4 regions of the Priestia sp. 179-F W1.4 NHS genome follow, and region 1 is predicted to be linked to each of the others. Evidence: riboswitches for the same ligand, from Rfam matches in the RefSeq annotation. Region 1 holds a riboswitch; each other region holds the start of a gene.
The links. Region 1 has a riboswitch for cyclic di-AMP ahead of ACH0CI_RS26105 (glutamate/proton symporter GltT). Riboswitches for the same ligand answer to the same signal wherever they lie in the genome.
Positions count from the first base shown of each region.

Region 2: another riboswitch for cyclic di-AMP. It lies ahead of kdpF (K(+)-transporting ATPase subunit F); the one in region 1 lies ahead of ACH0CI_RS26105 (glutamate/proton symporter GltT).
Region 3: another riboswitch for cyclic di-AMP. It lies ahead of ACH0CI_RS05020 (potassium channel family protein); the one in region 1 lies ahead of ACH0CI_RS26105 (glutamate/proton symporter GltT).
Region 4: another riboswitch for cyclic di-AMP. It lies ahead of ACH0CI_RS04035 (APC family permease); the one in region 1 lies ahead of ACH0CI_RS26105 (glutamate/proton symporter GltT).

Region 1 covers NZ_JBIQFF010000015.1:17,639-21,254, reverse strand. Annotated here, with positions in the region: gene ytvI (sporulation integral membrane protein YtvI) at 1-765, opposite strand, end outside; gene ACH0CI_RS26105 (glutamate/proton symporter GltT) at 978-2,237, opposite strand; cyclic di-AMP (ydaO/yuaA leader) riboswitch at 2,344-2,483, opposite strand; gene ACH0CI_RS26100 (undecaprenyl-diphosphate phosphatase) at 2,757-3,581, opposite strand.
Region 2 covers NZ_JBIQFF010000001.1:1,651,517-1,655,132, reverse strand. Annotated here, with positions in the region: gene kdpB (potassium-transporting ATPase subunit KdpB) at 1-613, opposite strand, end outside; gene kdpA (potassium-transporting ATPase subunit KdpA) at 635-2,296, opposite strand; gene kdpF (K(+)-transporting ATPase subunit F) at 2,321-2,401, opposite strand; cyclic di-AMP (ydaO/yuaA leader) riboswitch at 2,699-2,839, opposite strand; gene ACH0CI_RS09030 (hypothetical protein) at 2,855-2,992, opposite strand; cyclic di-AMP (ydaO/yuaA leader) riboswitch at 3,065-3,207, opposite strand; gene ACH0CI_RS09025 (undecaprenyldiphospho-muramoylpentapeptide beta-N-acetylglucosaminyltransferase) at 3,409-3,616, opposite strand, start outside.
Region 3 covers NZ_JBIQFF010000001.1:980,525-984,140, reverse strand. Annotated here, with positions in the region: gene ACH0CI_RS05025 (TrkH family potassium uptake protein) at 1-758, opposite strand, end outside; gene ACH0CI_RS05020 (potassium channel family protein) at 762-1,421, opposite strand; cyclic di-AMP (ydaO/yuaA leader) riboswitch at 1,546-1,690, opposite strand; gene ACH0CI_RS05015 (carboxymuconolactone decarboxylase family protein) at 1,806-2,264, opposite strand; gene ACH0CI_RS05010 (Lrp/AsnC family transcriptional regulator) at 2,385-2,840, shown strand; gene ACH0CI_RS05005 (peptidyl-prolyl cis-trans isomerase) at 3,129-3,616, opposite strand, start outside.
Region 4 covers NZ_JBIQFF010000001.1:794,517-798,132, reverse strand. Annotated here, with positions in the region: gene ACH0CI_RS04040 (cation diffusion facilitator family transporter) at 1-591, opposite strand, end outside; gene ACH0CI_RS04035 (APC family permease) at 701-2,527, opposite strand; cyclic di-AMP (ydaO/yuaA leader) riboswitch at 2,689-2,831, opposite strand; gene ACH0CI_RS04030 (N-acetylmuramoyl-L-alanine amidase) at 3,023-3,616, opposite strand, start outside.

The sequences.
Region 1 (3,616 bases):
TGGAACGAGCACCGAGCCCGTCCCAAGGATTGGTAAGATATCGACAATTACAATTAATAAACTAAGCAGCGCGGTATACGGAACATCTAATAGCCAAAGCCCTACATAAGCCATTACAAACGTCATGACACTTAAAATAATTTGTGCCTTAATAAAACCAACCCCCGCTTGGATAAGCTGAGTGATGACAACTTGTAGCTTATATTTCGTTTCTTCTGTTAAAAATGACTTAATTTTATTTTTAATAGCAGGCAGCTCAAGGCTGATAAATACAAGCGCTACTAAATAAATAAGAAACTCTAGTAGAAATCCAGGAACAGTAGCAGCAAAGCTAATGATGATTTCCACGGTACTTTTTAATAGAGAATCTAATGAATTTACGGTTTTTTCAAGCGTGCGCTCGATAGAAGAAATCACTTCTGTAGGAAGAGCGTTTGAATAGTATTTCCACTTGATAATAGTTGGATAAATCGCGGTTTCATAAATTTCTTTTACAAATGAAGGCGCTATCTTTGAAAGAGCAACCACTTGCGTAACGATTGTCCGAACAATAAAAAATCCAATAAGTATGAGCGAAACAACATATAAAATGAAGGTCATAAGCACTGCATAGACTCTCTTCATTTTAAAAGATTGATGTAATTTTTGAACAATACCCTCAAGCGCTAATGCTGTTAATAAAGCAAACACAATCGGTAAACTGTAAGGGATTAACAAACATACGATTACTATCGAGGCGATGACCCATATTCGCTTTTTCCACATACTCTACTATCCCCCAACTAGCTAAGCTATCTCTATATTTACTGATAAAGAAAGGAACCAGTGACTGCTTTATGTAAGAATAAAATCTGGATATTTTTATACCTGATGTTACATATTATAGGGTCAATTCCCATAATAATAAAGGAATTATTATGAAAAAAGCTACTTATTCTAATTTTTTGAATAGAATAAGTAGCTTTTAAATTTATAAATTAGCCGGCTCTCATGACCTCTGTACCTTTTTTAGGGTCAAATTTGCCTTCAGATTTAGACATTACAATTGCTGCTAGTGTGTTTCCTACTAAGTTAACAACCGTACGTGCCATATCCATGATTCTGTCTACTCCCGCAATGAAGGCTAATCCTTCTGCCGGAACGCCGATTGTTCCAAGAGTAGCCAGTAATACAACAAATGATGTTCCTGGCACCGCAGCCATTCCTTTAGATGTAACCATCAATACCAGAATGAGCGTCAGCTGTTGAACGATCGTTAAATCAATACCATACACCTGCGCTAAGAATAACGCTGCAATCGCTTGATAAAGAACAGAACCATCTAGGTTAAATGTATAACCAATTGGTACAACGAACGATACGATAGCTTTTGGACAGCCCATCTTTTCAAGTTTTTCCATAATTCGCGGAAGAACTGTCTCAGAACTAGATGTACTGTATGCTAACAACAGTTCATCTTTCATATAGCGGAATAAGTGGAAAATGTTAATTCCTGCCCATTTCGCAATTCCTCCTAATACAACAAGTAGGAAGAAAATTAACGCTAAGTAAACTAAGATAACAAGCTTTCCTAATGAAAGGAGTGACTCTAAACCGAATTTCGAAACTGTTACACCAATTAAAGCAAATACGCCAATCGGAGCCACTTTCATTACTAGGTTTACCACGTGAAACATTGCGTGAGAAACGCCGTCAAAGAATTGAACAACAGGCTTTCCTCTTTCTCCAATTGCCGCTACTCCAAGTGCGAACAATACTGTAAAGAAGATAATTGCTAGCATGTCCCCTTCAACAATTGACTGGAAAAAGTTTGTCGGAACAATGTGTAAGAACGTTTCAGCCACTGACTTTCCTTCTTGCTGTTCGGATGTTTCAACGTATTGTGAAATATCACTCTTCTGTGCTGAATGAATGTCTACACCTTGTCCAGGGTGAAAAATATTAGCAATCAATACACCGATTACAATTGCGAAAGTTGTAATAATTTCAAAATAGAGAATGGTTTTAACGCCCAGCTTTCCGACCTGTTTACCGCTACCTGCTCCTGCAACTCCAACGACTAAACTTGAGATAACAATTGGAATAACAATCATCTTAATCAATCTTAAGAACAAGTCTCCCAGCGGCTGCAGGTATGTTACTACACGCGGATCGTTAAACCAAATTACTCCTACAAGAACACCGAGGATTAAACCGGTAAAAATCTGCGTAGCCAAACCAAAACGAATTTTTTTCATAGATGTACCTCCCCAAAGATGTATGACATTTGTATATACTTTTCTGAAAAAACAAAAAAAGACTATTCTTAAGAAAGAACAGCCTTTTACTTACGCTATTTTGGGCTCTTTCTCTCAATAAAGCAAACGAGGTTAACTGTCGGATTCGGAATTGAGAGTTTCCTACCTTTTGTAAGGATTCACCCCAAGGCAGCTTTACTGCCGATAATGATTCCCCCGCTCTATACGATTAAGCTTATTATTCAATTTTTATAAAATTAAAACGATCTATACGTTGTCATACGTTTTTTACAGTCAATAAAACTAAACAGAAGTCTTACTTTTACTTAACTTTATACTGCACAAATATTAATTTACTATTTTTCGACACGTTTTGTCAATACCCATGTTTATAAAACGCTTTCAAAAGACAATAATATATATTTATGCAAAAAAGCTATTGCAATGTTGCAATAGCTTTTTCTTGCTTTTTAAGTCTTTATCAGAAGTTTAAATGGCTATAAAATACGCTTATTTATTTTATAAAAATACAAAATATAGAATAGCCGCTAAAATAATTCGATAAATGGCAAACGGAACTAATTTAATGCGGTTGATTAATTTTAAGAAAAAGCGAATCGATATAAGCGCAAAAATAAAGGCGCTGATAAAACCAGCAATAAAAAACGGTAGTGCATCTGATGTGAAATACTGCCAGTTTTTAACCAATGAAAGTCCACTTGCTCCTGCCATAATTGGCACTGCCATAATAAATGTAAAATCTGCGGCTGCCTTATGGCTCATTCCAAGAAGAACCCCTCCTGAAATCGTTGAGCCTGAACGAGAAAAACCTGGCCAAAGAGCAATACATTGAAACAGTCCTATACCTAGTGCTTGTCCATAAGACATTTGGTCCACCGTCTCTACACGCGGACGTTTAGGTCCAAACAAATCTGCTAGAATCATTAATACAGCTCCGACCACTAAGCCAATTAGCACCGTATTTAAAGAAAACAAATGTTCATCAATGTAATCATCAAACAAAAGTCCTAACACTCCTGCGGGTAACAAACCAACAATTACCTGCATTAAATTTAAGCGATTTGTCGGTCCAATTGCAGCAGCTGGTTTTTTTCCCAATCCTAATAAATTAATAAAACGATCTTTAAAAATAACAACTACTGCTAAGATCGACCCTAGCTGAATAACAATCTTAAATGTATTAGCTACTGGAGATGAAAATAATTCTTTTGAATTTAACCACAGGTCATCCACAATAATCATATGCCCAGTTGACGAAACGGGAGCAAACTCCGTTAAACCTTCTACAATCCCTAAAATGATTGCTACAATAATTTCCCACATAAAGCTATGTACCTTGCCTTTCTTTCAAATTAATA
Region 2 (3,616 bases), on a different contig from region 1:
TAATTTTAATTGTAATTTCATCACTGACAACTCTTGTACCTCCCGTTACAGAGTTAAAGTCCCCGCCTGCTTCTTTCATAACAGGTGCCGATTCACCCGTAATAGCCGATTCATCAACAGACGCCAGTCCTTTAATGATTTCTCCATCTCCAGGAATCATTTCGCCTTGTGAAACGACGACGATGTCTCCTTTTTTTAGTTGCGATGCCGGAACTTGTATCATTTGCCCGTTTTGAAGCTGATTAGCTGTAATATCGCCTTTAGATTTCTTTAATGAGTTTGCCTGTGCTTTTCCTCGTCCTTCTGCTAATGCTTCTGCAAAATTAGCAAAAACAATTGTAAAAAATAACACGAGAGATACGGCAACATTAAACCCTGTGCTTACTGTACTTTCTCCGAAAAGGTCCGGAACAACGGCTAAAAAAAGCGTAATTATAAACCCGATTTCTACTACGAACATGATAGGGTTTTTTATCATCGTTCTTGGGCTGAGCTTGATAAACGCCTGCTTTACTGATTGAATAAAAATCGATGAAGCTTGTTTATCTACAGAACCTTGAATATGACTGTTGCGATCCAATTCAATATTATTTGCAAAATTCCGTTTATTCATTATGATCCTCCGCTTTCTTGATTACAGTGTTAAATACTCAGCAACCGGCCCAAGCACAAGCACTGGGAAAAACGTAAGTGCTCCTACAATAACGGTAGTTCCAATTAAAATGCCGCTAAATAAAGACGTATCTGTTTTAAATGTCCCAGGTGTTTCGGGAACAAGCTGCTTGGATGCTAGTGAGCTCGATACCGCCAGCATCGTAATTAGTCCGAAGTAGCGTCCAATATACATAACAATTCCCGTTGAAATGTTCCAAAACGGCGTTGCATCACCGAGTCCTTCAAAGCCGGATCCATTGTTTGCTGCTGACGACGTAAATTCATACAATGCCTGACTTAAGCCGTGAAAGCCAGGGTTTGATATACCTTCTATTCCTAAATGAGTGGTAAGTGCTACAGCTGTTCCTCCTAAAATTAGCAGCGGTTGCAAAATAAGCGTCACGGCAATGAGTTTCATTTCTTTTCCTTCAATTTTTTTACCTACGTATTCTGGTGTTCTTCCAACCATTAAACCTGATAAAAATACAGCAATGATGACGTACATCATAACATTCATAAATCCTGCTCCGACACCGCCAAATACGGTATTTAACATCATATTTCCAAGCGTTAATAACCCGGTAAGAGGCGTCAGGGTATCGTGCATGGTGTTGACTGCACCTGTTTCACTTGCTGTCGTCACGATGGCGTAAAGCGTCGACATGCCGACACCAAAACGGACTTCTTTCCCTTCCATATAACCGCTCGCTTCATTTAGATGAAAAGCACCAAGTCTTGGATTGCCTCCCCACTCTGTTACAAACGCTGTGCTTAAAATAACGATAAACAGCATACTCATCGCTACAAACAAGATGCGGCCTTGTTTACGCTGTCCGATCATTTTTCCGTACGTAAAAGGAAGGGCTGTTGGCAATAACAGCATAAGGACGATTTGTAATACATTGCTCCACGCATTAGGATTTTCAAATGGATGAGCTGAATTGACACCAAAAAATCCCCCTCCGTTGTTGCCTAGCTCTTTGATTGAAAGAAAAGAAGCAACTGGTCCCCTTGCTATTTGCTGCGTTGCTCCTTCTAATGTATGGGCAGTCACAGTCCCGCTTAACGTTTGAGGGACACCTAAAAACGCAAATAAAATGCCTGTTATAAAAGCGATAGGAAGTAAAATACGCGTAATTGATTTTACAAAGTCAACAAAAAAGTTTCCCATTTCCTTCCCTGCTAGCCCGCGAATAAAAGCGATTGCTACTGCAAGTGCCGTTGCTGGTGCTGCAAACATCATAAATACAACGGCTGCCATCTGCGAGAAATAGGACAAACCTGATTCGCCGCTGTAGTGCTGCAAGTTCGTATTTGTCATAAAACTAATGGCCGTGTTAAAAGCAAGAGCCGGATCCATTCCTTTAATGTGGCTTGGGTTAAGCGGCAGTACCTCTTGAAACCGGAAGATAAGATACACTACAAAAATCATAAACGTATTTGTTAACACAAGAGCCAATGCATATTGCTTCCACGTCTGATTATGCCCTTTAATTCCTGCTGCTTTAAACATAACTGTTTCTATCTTTCCTACCAAGCTAGTGTTTTTGTCGTTTGAAAACACATTCGCTATATAAATACCTACGGGCTTTGCAATAAGCGCTACAAAAACAAGCAGCAGCGCAACTGATAGTAGAAAAATCCCCACGTTTTATTCCTCCGCTTATTAAAATTGTTCTGGATTTAACAGTACATATACTAAATAAATTAAAACGAGAACTGAAATACCTAACAAAATGAACGACATGTTCACTTCTCCTCTCTTTCGTCTACTACATGAGACGACCAGCAAATAATTCCGTACATAGCAGCTGTTAATATGACAAGCGTTCCAAGCATGATCATATCCAAGTTGCTCCCTCCTAACTGTTTCCTGACAAAAATGATAGCTTCTAAGTTTAGTGACGGTTTCTTTTCATAAAGCATCACGTCCAAAAAAGCTAACCGTGAGACGTGATGCTGATTTTTCCCACTAAAAAACCGCAGAAGAGAGTTCTCTTCCGCGGTTTAATGCACGACAAATAAGCCGTGATTCACACGAATTTTTTACTCCCAAAACGCTTACGGAGTTAGCTGTCGGATTCGGGTTATGGAAGTAACCCTACTCAGTTAAGAGATTCACCCCTAGTACATACGTACAAAATATTGGGTCCCCCGCTCATAATTGATTAAGCGTATATTTGTTATTTAATTTTTAGACTTAATGCTGACTTTTACTGCTGCGTTTAAAACTTTGATTAGCTAACGTAGACAAATAGCGGTTTGCTAGATCAAAAGATTGCTGATCGCACATGGCCCGATATTCAATCATTTGAATCATTTGCTTAGATAAATGCATCCTGACGCTCCTTTCACCTATATTTTGAAAGGAGCGTACTATCCGCTGTTATAGAAAACGACCACGATTACACCATCCTCTCTCTTAACGCTTACGAAGTTAGCTGACGGGTTCGGGTCAAGAAAGTAACCCTACTCAATTAAGAGATTCACCCCTGATAATTGGGTCCTCCGCTCTTTCCTTCTCTTTCAGAAAAGACTCAGCGTTTCACAGTGGAACGTTTCATGAGAGTAATCTTACTCCTGTTAAAATTTACTGTCAACAACATTTTTTGAAATTTTAAAAGCTTTATTTTTCTATGTTTATTCATTATTTTAAAATAATAGATTCAAAAAAAAAACGAACCACTAATCAAATACCTTGATCAATGGTTCGTTTTTCACTTCGGCTAACATACGTCTGTTTCAGTCTCTTTTTTAGCTCATTTTCTCAATTTCATTTACAAGAATTGAAATGGCATCCGTTTTTGTTGCTTCACGCATTGTACGCTTCATTGTACTTGCCTGCTGCTGAAGCTCATTTACTTCACGCAAAAACAGTTCTTTTGTTAACTGCTCTTCTTCTACAACCATACAGTAGCCTTTTTTCTTAAAGGATTGTGCATTTAAAATTTGATCTCCGCGA
Region 3 (3,616 bases), on a different contig from region 1:
TTTCCGAGCGTATGCGAATTGCCGTACTCTAAGAAAAAAATAAAAAGCATGGCAATCACGTTAATGGCGAACGTGCTGATAATCATAATTTTTGAATGCAGCGTTAGTTTTTTATACGATTTTTTCACCCACATATCAGCAAGGACGGTAAACCCTAACCCACCAATAATAAAGAGAAAAGAAATCGTGATGTTAATAATAGGATCTCCTACATACTGAACTAAGTTATCAGACAGTAGTCCGAACCCTGCGTTATTAAAAGCCGAAATCGAATGAAACAAGCTAAAGAACAGCCCCTTAGACCATCCGAATTCCGGAACCCAGCGTATCGCTAAAAAGAGCAGTGCAACAAACTCAATTAAAAATGAAAAGATGAACAACCTTTTAACTAGCAGCACAACTCCACCGACGCTCGTCTGATTTAATGCCTGCTGAACGAGCATACGCTCTTTAAATCCAATTTTTTTACCTAGCATCATAAAAATCAGCACGGCAAATGACATAATGCCGAGACCGCCTATTTGAATTAACAGCATAATAATCGTTTGACCGATGACGGTAAAACGCGTACCTGTATCTACGACGGCTAAGCCGGTCACTGTCATAGCGGAAGTAGATGTAAAAAGGGCGTCTACCCACCGGATTGGCTCAGTAGTAGAAAAAGGCATCATCAATAGAAGAGCACCAATAATAATTCCTCCGCCAAAAATGGAGACAAGCAGCTGCGGAGGAGTGAGTTTAATGATTTGTTTTTTCATGAGTTAAACTCCTTCTTCTTCAAAACGGTTCAAATCGCGATTATGTCCGATAACAATCAGCATATCTCCTTGTTCAATTATTTCATGCGCGGTAGGCGAAATCACCATTTCCCCGTCTTTTCGCTGAAAGCCGATAATATTGCAGCCGTACTTGGCACGAATGTTCAAATCAAACAGCGTTTTATTATGAAGCTTTTTAGAAGCGACAATTTCGACAATACTATAATCCTTTGACAGTTCAATGTAATCAATGATCTTTTCTGACACCACGTGATGAGCAATCCGCTTCGCAATATCGCGCTCAGGATGAATGACTTTGTCCGCTCCTATTTTCTCCAGCACTTTTTGATGATACATATTCACCGCTTTTACCCATACTTGCTTAACGCCCATATCTTTTAAAAGCATCGTTGCAAGCACGCTTGCTTCAATATCGTCTCCAAACGAAATAAGAGCATGATCAACGTTACGAATGCCTAGCCCTTTTAAGCTAGCTTCATCAATTGCGTTCGCTTGCACGACATATGTAGCTGAGTTGCTATATTTCTTTACTACCTCCTGATTGCGGTCAATAGCGAGCACATCCACATCCAAATTAGCAAACTCTTCAACCAAACTGCCTCCAAAACGACCTAATCCCAATACAGCAAACTGTTTTTTCATAATGTATTTATTCCTTTCTTCAACTGCTGTGTGTTCTCTTAGCTTATACTTTTTCTAAAAAATTACATGTTTTTCTTAAAAAAAGCGCAAAAAAACACAGGAAGGCTCCTGTGTTTTTTCACACTCTTCCCCCTCAAAACGCTTGCGAAGTTAGCTGTCGGGTTCGGGTTTTAAGAGTAACCCTACCTTTTTAAGGATTCACCCCGGAGCACAATATGTGCGTAAATAATGGGTCCTCCGCTCCGTAATGGATTAAGCGATTTTTATTCAAATGTCTATGATCTATTTTTTAGAATAATCGACTCGATTCATGATACGTTTCACTTCACGAAAGCTATCTTACTCCTGTGGATTTTGTCTGTCAAGATATTTTTAGGGAAGACATCACTTGCGCTGCAAACTGCAAAAATCATATAAATCTAAACTGACAATCAGTTTGTGAAATTGATCAAACAAATTAATAACAGCCAAAAGCTCTAATAGCTGCGTATCACTGTAAAATTTCTTTAATTGATCCATATCAGCATCCGTCAAATCCCTTGGACGCACTCGGTATACATCTATAAATCGAAACAGCAGTCGATCTTTTTCTTCCAGCTCTTTTTCTCTTAACACTTTTTGATTAAGCGTCTTATCGCCTACATATGACATGCTCATACACGTCTCACAGCCGTTAACACCTGCTAGATAAAGCCTGATTTTTTCCTTAGTCTCTCTTTTTACTATATCACTGTTCCAAAGCTTGTCGTATAGCTCATCATACAACCTTTTTACATCTGGAATTAAATTCAGTGCTTTTTCAAAATTTGTTCCCTCTTCGTTTGTTAACAAAACTCTTGCCATTTTTCACTCACTCCTTTTTAATTATTATAGTAAAAAAAATGGAGATTTCAGATAACAAATAAAACATATTATCTGCTATTACTAATCAAATGAAACATTAATATGAAAGAAGGTTTTCAATTGAAAATTGATGAAATTGATTTATCGATTTTGCAGGCACTGCAGCAAAACAGCCGTCTTTCCTTAAGAGAGCTAGGAAAACAAATTAGCCTGTCTCCTCCTTCAGTGGCAGAGCGAGTAAGACAGCTAGAGAGCTTTGGTATTATAAAAGGATATACAATCGATATTGATTATGAAAAGCTGCAGTTGCCCGTCTCGTGTTTTATTGAAGTAACCATGAAAAACGGAGAGCACGAGCGTTTTAAAAGATTTATTTCTCAGTATCCCTATGCTTTATTCTGTGAACGCATCGCCGGACAGGCTTGCTTCATTACAAAGCTTCAGCTTCCTCACCTGCACGTACTCGAGCAATTTATTAACGAAATTACACCTTATGCCAAAACGATTTCACACATCGCCCTTTCTCACGTGGAGATGTCTTCTGCATTATTGAGTCATTTAAAAGATGAAAAGTGATTGAAACATACGTTCACCGTACTAACGAAAAGATCCGAACGATTCATCGTTCGGATCTTCTTTCCACTAAACTAATTCTGTCCTAGCCTCTTTTATTCGTCCAAAAGCATAAAAAATAACCCTCCAAAGCTGGAGGGTATAAATTTTCCGAATAATGAAAGTTTTACAATTTCATTCTATCAGGTACCGACATTTCTGTCTACTTAAAAATGTAAAAGAGCTCTCTATTAATAGAAAGCTCTTTTACCTGCTTGTTTTTTGAAAACAATCAATCTATATAAAAGGGAACTACCTAAGGTTGAAAGTCACGTGAAACCTTGGTAGTTGATCCTGGATATACCGGTTGATATGATTCAAAACAAGTTCTTTCATCATTTCTTCTTTGACTTCTGATTCCGTTTTTTTATCTTTTTGTTTTAAAATAAGAATATAATAGACTTTACCCATTTTAATGGGCTTACTACACTCTCCGATGTGCTGTTTTTTTAAAACATCTATAAAAGAGGGAGATAGATTCGAAAGCTTTAGATTATCATCATTCTCTATTTTGCTGATGGTCTGGACATCAGCATATTTTTTTTGAACGTCTTGAAGCGATGTTCCTTTTTGCAGCTCAGCCGCAACGGTCTCGGCATCATGTAAAGTTGTAAAAGTTAGCTGCGAAAAAGATACGCGCGTTACATCATTCTCAATACGTGTATAGTAAGCGTCTAGTTCATCAGACGTAATTTGTTTACGGAAATATTCTTCTAATTTAAACTGATTTATTAGCTGTT
Region 4 (3,616 bases), on a different contig from region 1:
AGGCGTAAACCGCGAAATAAAAACGGCAATTAAAGCCAATACGCCTCCTCCAGTGGCTACCAGATCTTCCATAAAAACAAGCTTAGTTGCTGGCTTTGCTTTCTTTAGATGAACAAAGCTTTGCGTAAAAACATTGACCTCTGCAGTATTCATTCCGACATCGTGCAAAATTTCTTTCATTGCCTTAAAGAGGACAAACATCTCAAGTAATACCGAGATGCCAAGTACTGCAATATTTAAAATAAAGCCTGAAGACTTCGTCGGATGAAGAATATGATGATACCCTTCTTTAATCGTTTCAAATGCCATAATTCCTACTACAAGAACCGCCCCTAATAAAACGAGATTAACCAATCGTCCAAATCCGTTTGGAAATCGTTTGGTCGGAGCTTTTTTGCTTAATGCTGAACCTATAAAAACAAAGAACTGATTTGCTGCGTCTCCTAAGCTGTGCATCGTTTCAGCAAACATCGCTACATTTCCCGTTAAAGCAAAAGCAATCCCTTTAATAATGGATATAATGGTATTAACTATAGCGGCCATCATGGCCGATTTATTTCCTTTTCGCAATAACTTAATTAATTCACTCATGCAATCCCTCCGTTTGTGCCTTTGATGAGATTCAATTATGGTTAGTGTATGTGAATTTAAAAATTAAAAACCTCCAACATATAAGTTGGAGGTTTTTAGTCATGTTTCATTATTTTTTAAAACGATAAGGTACCGTTGTAACGATTACGTTTTTACGGTAAAGCAAATGTGCTTTTAACAGCAGACTGGACTGATTATGAAGGATGTTTTGCCAGCTTTTTTTCGTGATGAACTGCGGAATAACAACCGTAATAGCCATATTATTTTCCCGGGCTTTTTCTTCAGCCATATCGATGAATCGAAACAGCGGACGCACAAGACTGCGGTATTGAGAGTGAAACGTAACAATACGAATATCAGGCTGCCACTTTTCCCACTTCTCTTCCATTCTCTTTTCGCTTTCTCGGTCAAAAGCAACGTGCACCGCAATAACGGTATCACCAATCGTTCTTGCATAGTTCAATGAATTTTCCACTACCTTTGTCATTCCTGCTACAGGAACAATGACCACACTTCCTTCAAGCTTTCCAATCTTTTCTCCTTGCTTAATACGAAGCTGCTCTCCTACCGCTTCATAATGCGTATGAATGCGATGAAAAATATAAACGATAACCGGTAAGAAAACAAGCACGGACCATACTTGTGAAAACTTCGTTGTAAACAAAATGATTAGCACCGTTAAGGTAATGAGGGCACCAATTAAGTTAATGGTTAGCTTTCCTTGCCAGCCGGCCGGCTTTTCTCTAAGCCATTTGACAATCATGCCTGTTTGAGAAAGCGTAAATGGAATAAACACTCCAACTGCATAAAGAGGAATTAATTGTTCCGTCGCTCCTTTAAAAGCGACAAGTAAGACAATAGAAGCAATTCCCAGAGTCACAATTCCATTTGAATAGCCTAGTCGATCGCCGCGAATTTGAAACATTCTTGGCATGTATTTATCAGACGATAAGTTTACGGCAAGCAAAGGGAAAGCTGAAAAACCTGTATTCGCCGCTAGTACTAAAATCAGAGCTGTGGTACCTTGAATAAAATAATAAAATCCATTTCGTCCAAATACACTCGATGCAATTTGTGATACAACCGTTTCATCTGCTTTTGGAGAAATGCCAAGCCAATAAGCTAAAAACGTGATGCCAGAAAATAAAACGGCTAAAATACCGCCCATCAGCATTAATGTATGAACAGCATTTTTTGCACCTGGATCTTTAAAGTTAGGCACTGCATTCGAAATAGCTTCGACACCAGTCAATGCCGAACAGCCTGATGAAAAAGCTTTTAATAATAAAAACAAACTAATACCTGGCACTACGGTACCGAGAGATGTATGAAGCTCAGGTGAAACTTGACCTGTCACTATTTTGAAGAAGCCCACCGCTATTAGCAAAATAAGAGCAATCACAAATAAATAAACCGGATAAGCTAAGACAGAAGCGGATTCTGTTACACCTCGTAAATTTAAAACCGTAATAAAAATCACCAGCAAACACGCAATTACTACGTTATAGTGATGCAGCGTTGGAAAAGCCGAAGTTAAAGCATCGGTTCCTGCTGAAACACTCACGGCAACTGTTAAAATATAATCTACTAACAGTGATCCCCCAGCGATAAGTCCAGGATTTTCTCCTAAATTGGTTTTCGAAACAATATAAGCTCCTCCGCCTTGCGGATACGCATAAATAATTTGACGATATGAAAGAATTAAAGCCGTCAGCAGCACCAATACCCCAATCGCAATTGGAATCGAATACCAATAGGCAAGCACACCCACTGTTGCAAGGACAATCAAAATCTGTTCTGTTCCATAAGCCACTGAAGATAAGGCATCTGATGATAAAATAGCCAGCGCTTTAAGCTTACTAAGCTTTTGATCGCCTAACTCTTTTGTTTTGAGCGGCTTTCCAATCAATAATCTCTTGAGAACTGAATAGTTCACGTAATTTCCCTCCGATGATTGCTTAGCTAGTATTCACTGTTCGTTGCTAAGCTCCGTTACAAGTTCATGAATAAGTGATATTATCCCTAAAAAATACCTTTTTATGTTAAAAAAGCGCACAAAAAAACACTAAGGGTTCTCAGCGTTTTTACACAGCTTAAACCTCCTCTCCAAAACGCTTATGGGGTTAGCTGTCGGATTCGGGCTATGAGAGTAGCCCTACCTTTTAAAAAAAGGATTCACCCCAAGTGACAATGCACAAATTTGGGTCCCCCACTTCTGACGAATTAAGCGATAACAGGTCAATATAATTTTCGGTTAAAGAGTATGATCGATAACATGTTTCTTTCATAACTATCCTTTGTTCTTAGATAATATACTCCCGTACAAATGGTTTGTAAAGCATTATTTTACGTAAACGGTAAAATAGTGCTTAAGGCGCTTTTAAGGGGAAAACAAAAGGCCTTCTGCCTGCTTACAGAAGACCTGCTTTCTTTAACTTTTTGCTTTTAAAACGGCTGCTAGCTTGTTTTTCGTTTGAGGACCATAAATGCCATCTACATCATAAGGAAAATACACAAGCTGAAAACGTCTGACTGCATCTTTCGTTTGTACTCCATATATTCCGTCTACTGACCCTACTTTAAAATTAACCGCGTTTAATGCTCTTTGAATCTGTTTCACTGCTTCTCCAGAATCGCCTTGTTTTAAAATTCCATTGGGAAGTGGATATTGTTCAGAAGGTGGTGTTGGAGTAGGTGTTGGTGAAGTTCCTGAAGGAATAACAATTGTTTTTCCAACCTGTAGTGTTAAAGGATCAGAAAGCCCTGTATTTGCTTCTTGAAGCGCTTGTACTGTTATGCCGTACTTCTGTGCAATACTGTACAGCGTATCTCCTTGCTTAATTGTATACGTTTTTTCACCTGGTTCAGAAGGTGATGGATTTGGTGTTGGTGTTGGATTTGGGTTTGGAACTGCACGACGAGGTAAATTTAAATATACGGCAATTCCTTTTGCATACGATTCACCCATGCTTTTTAAAAAAGCTTCATTTTGAAGAAGTGCTGCATCGGCGCTCCTATCAATAAA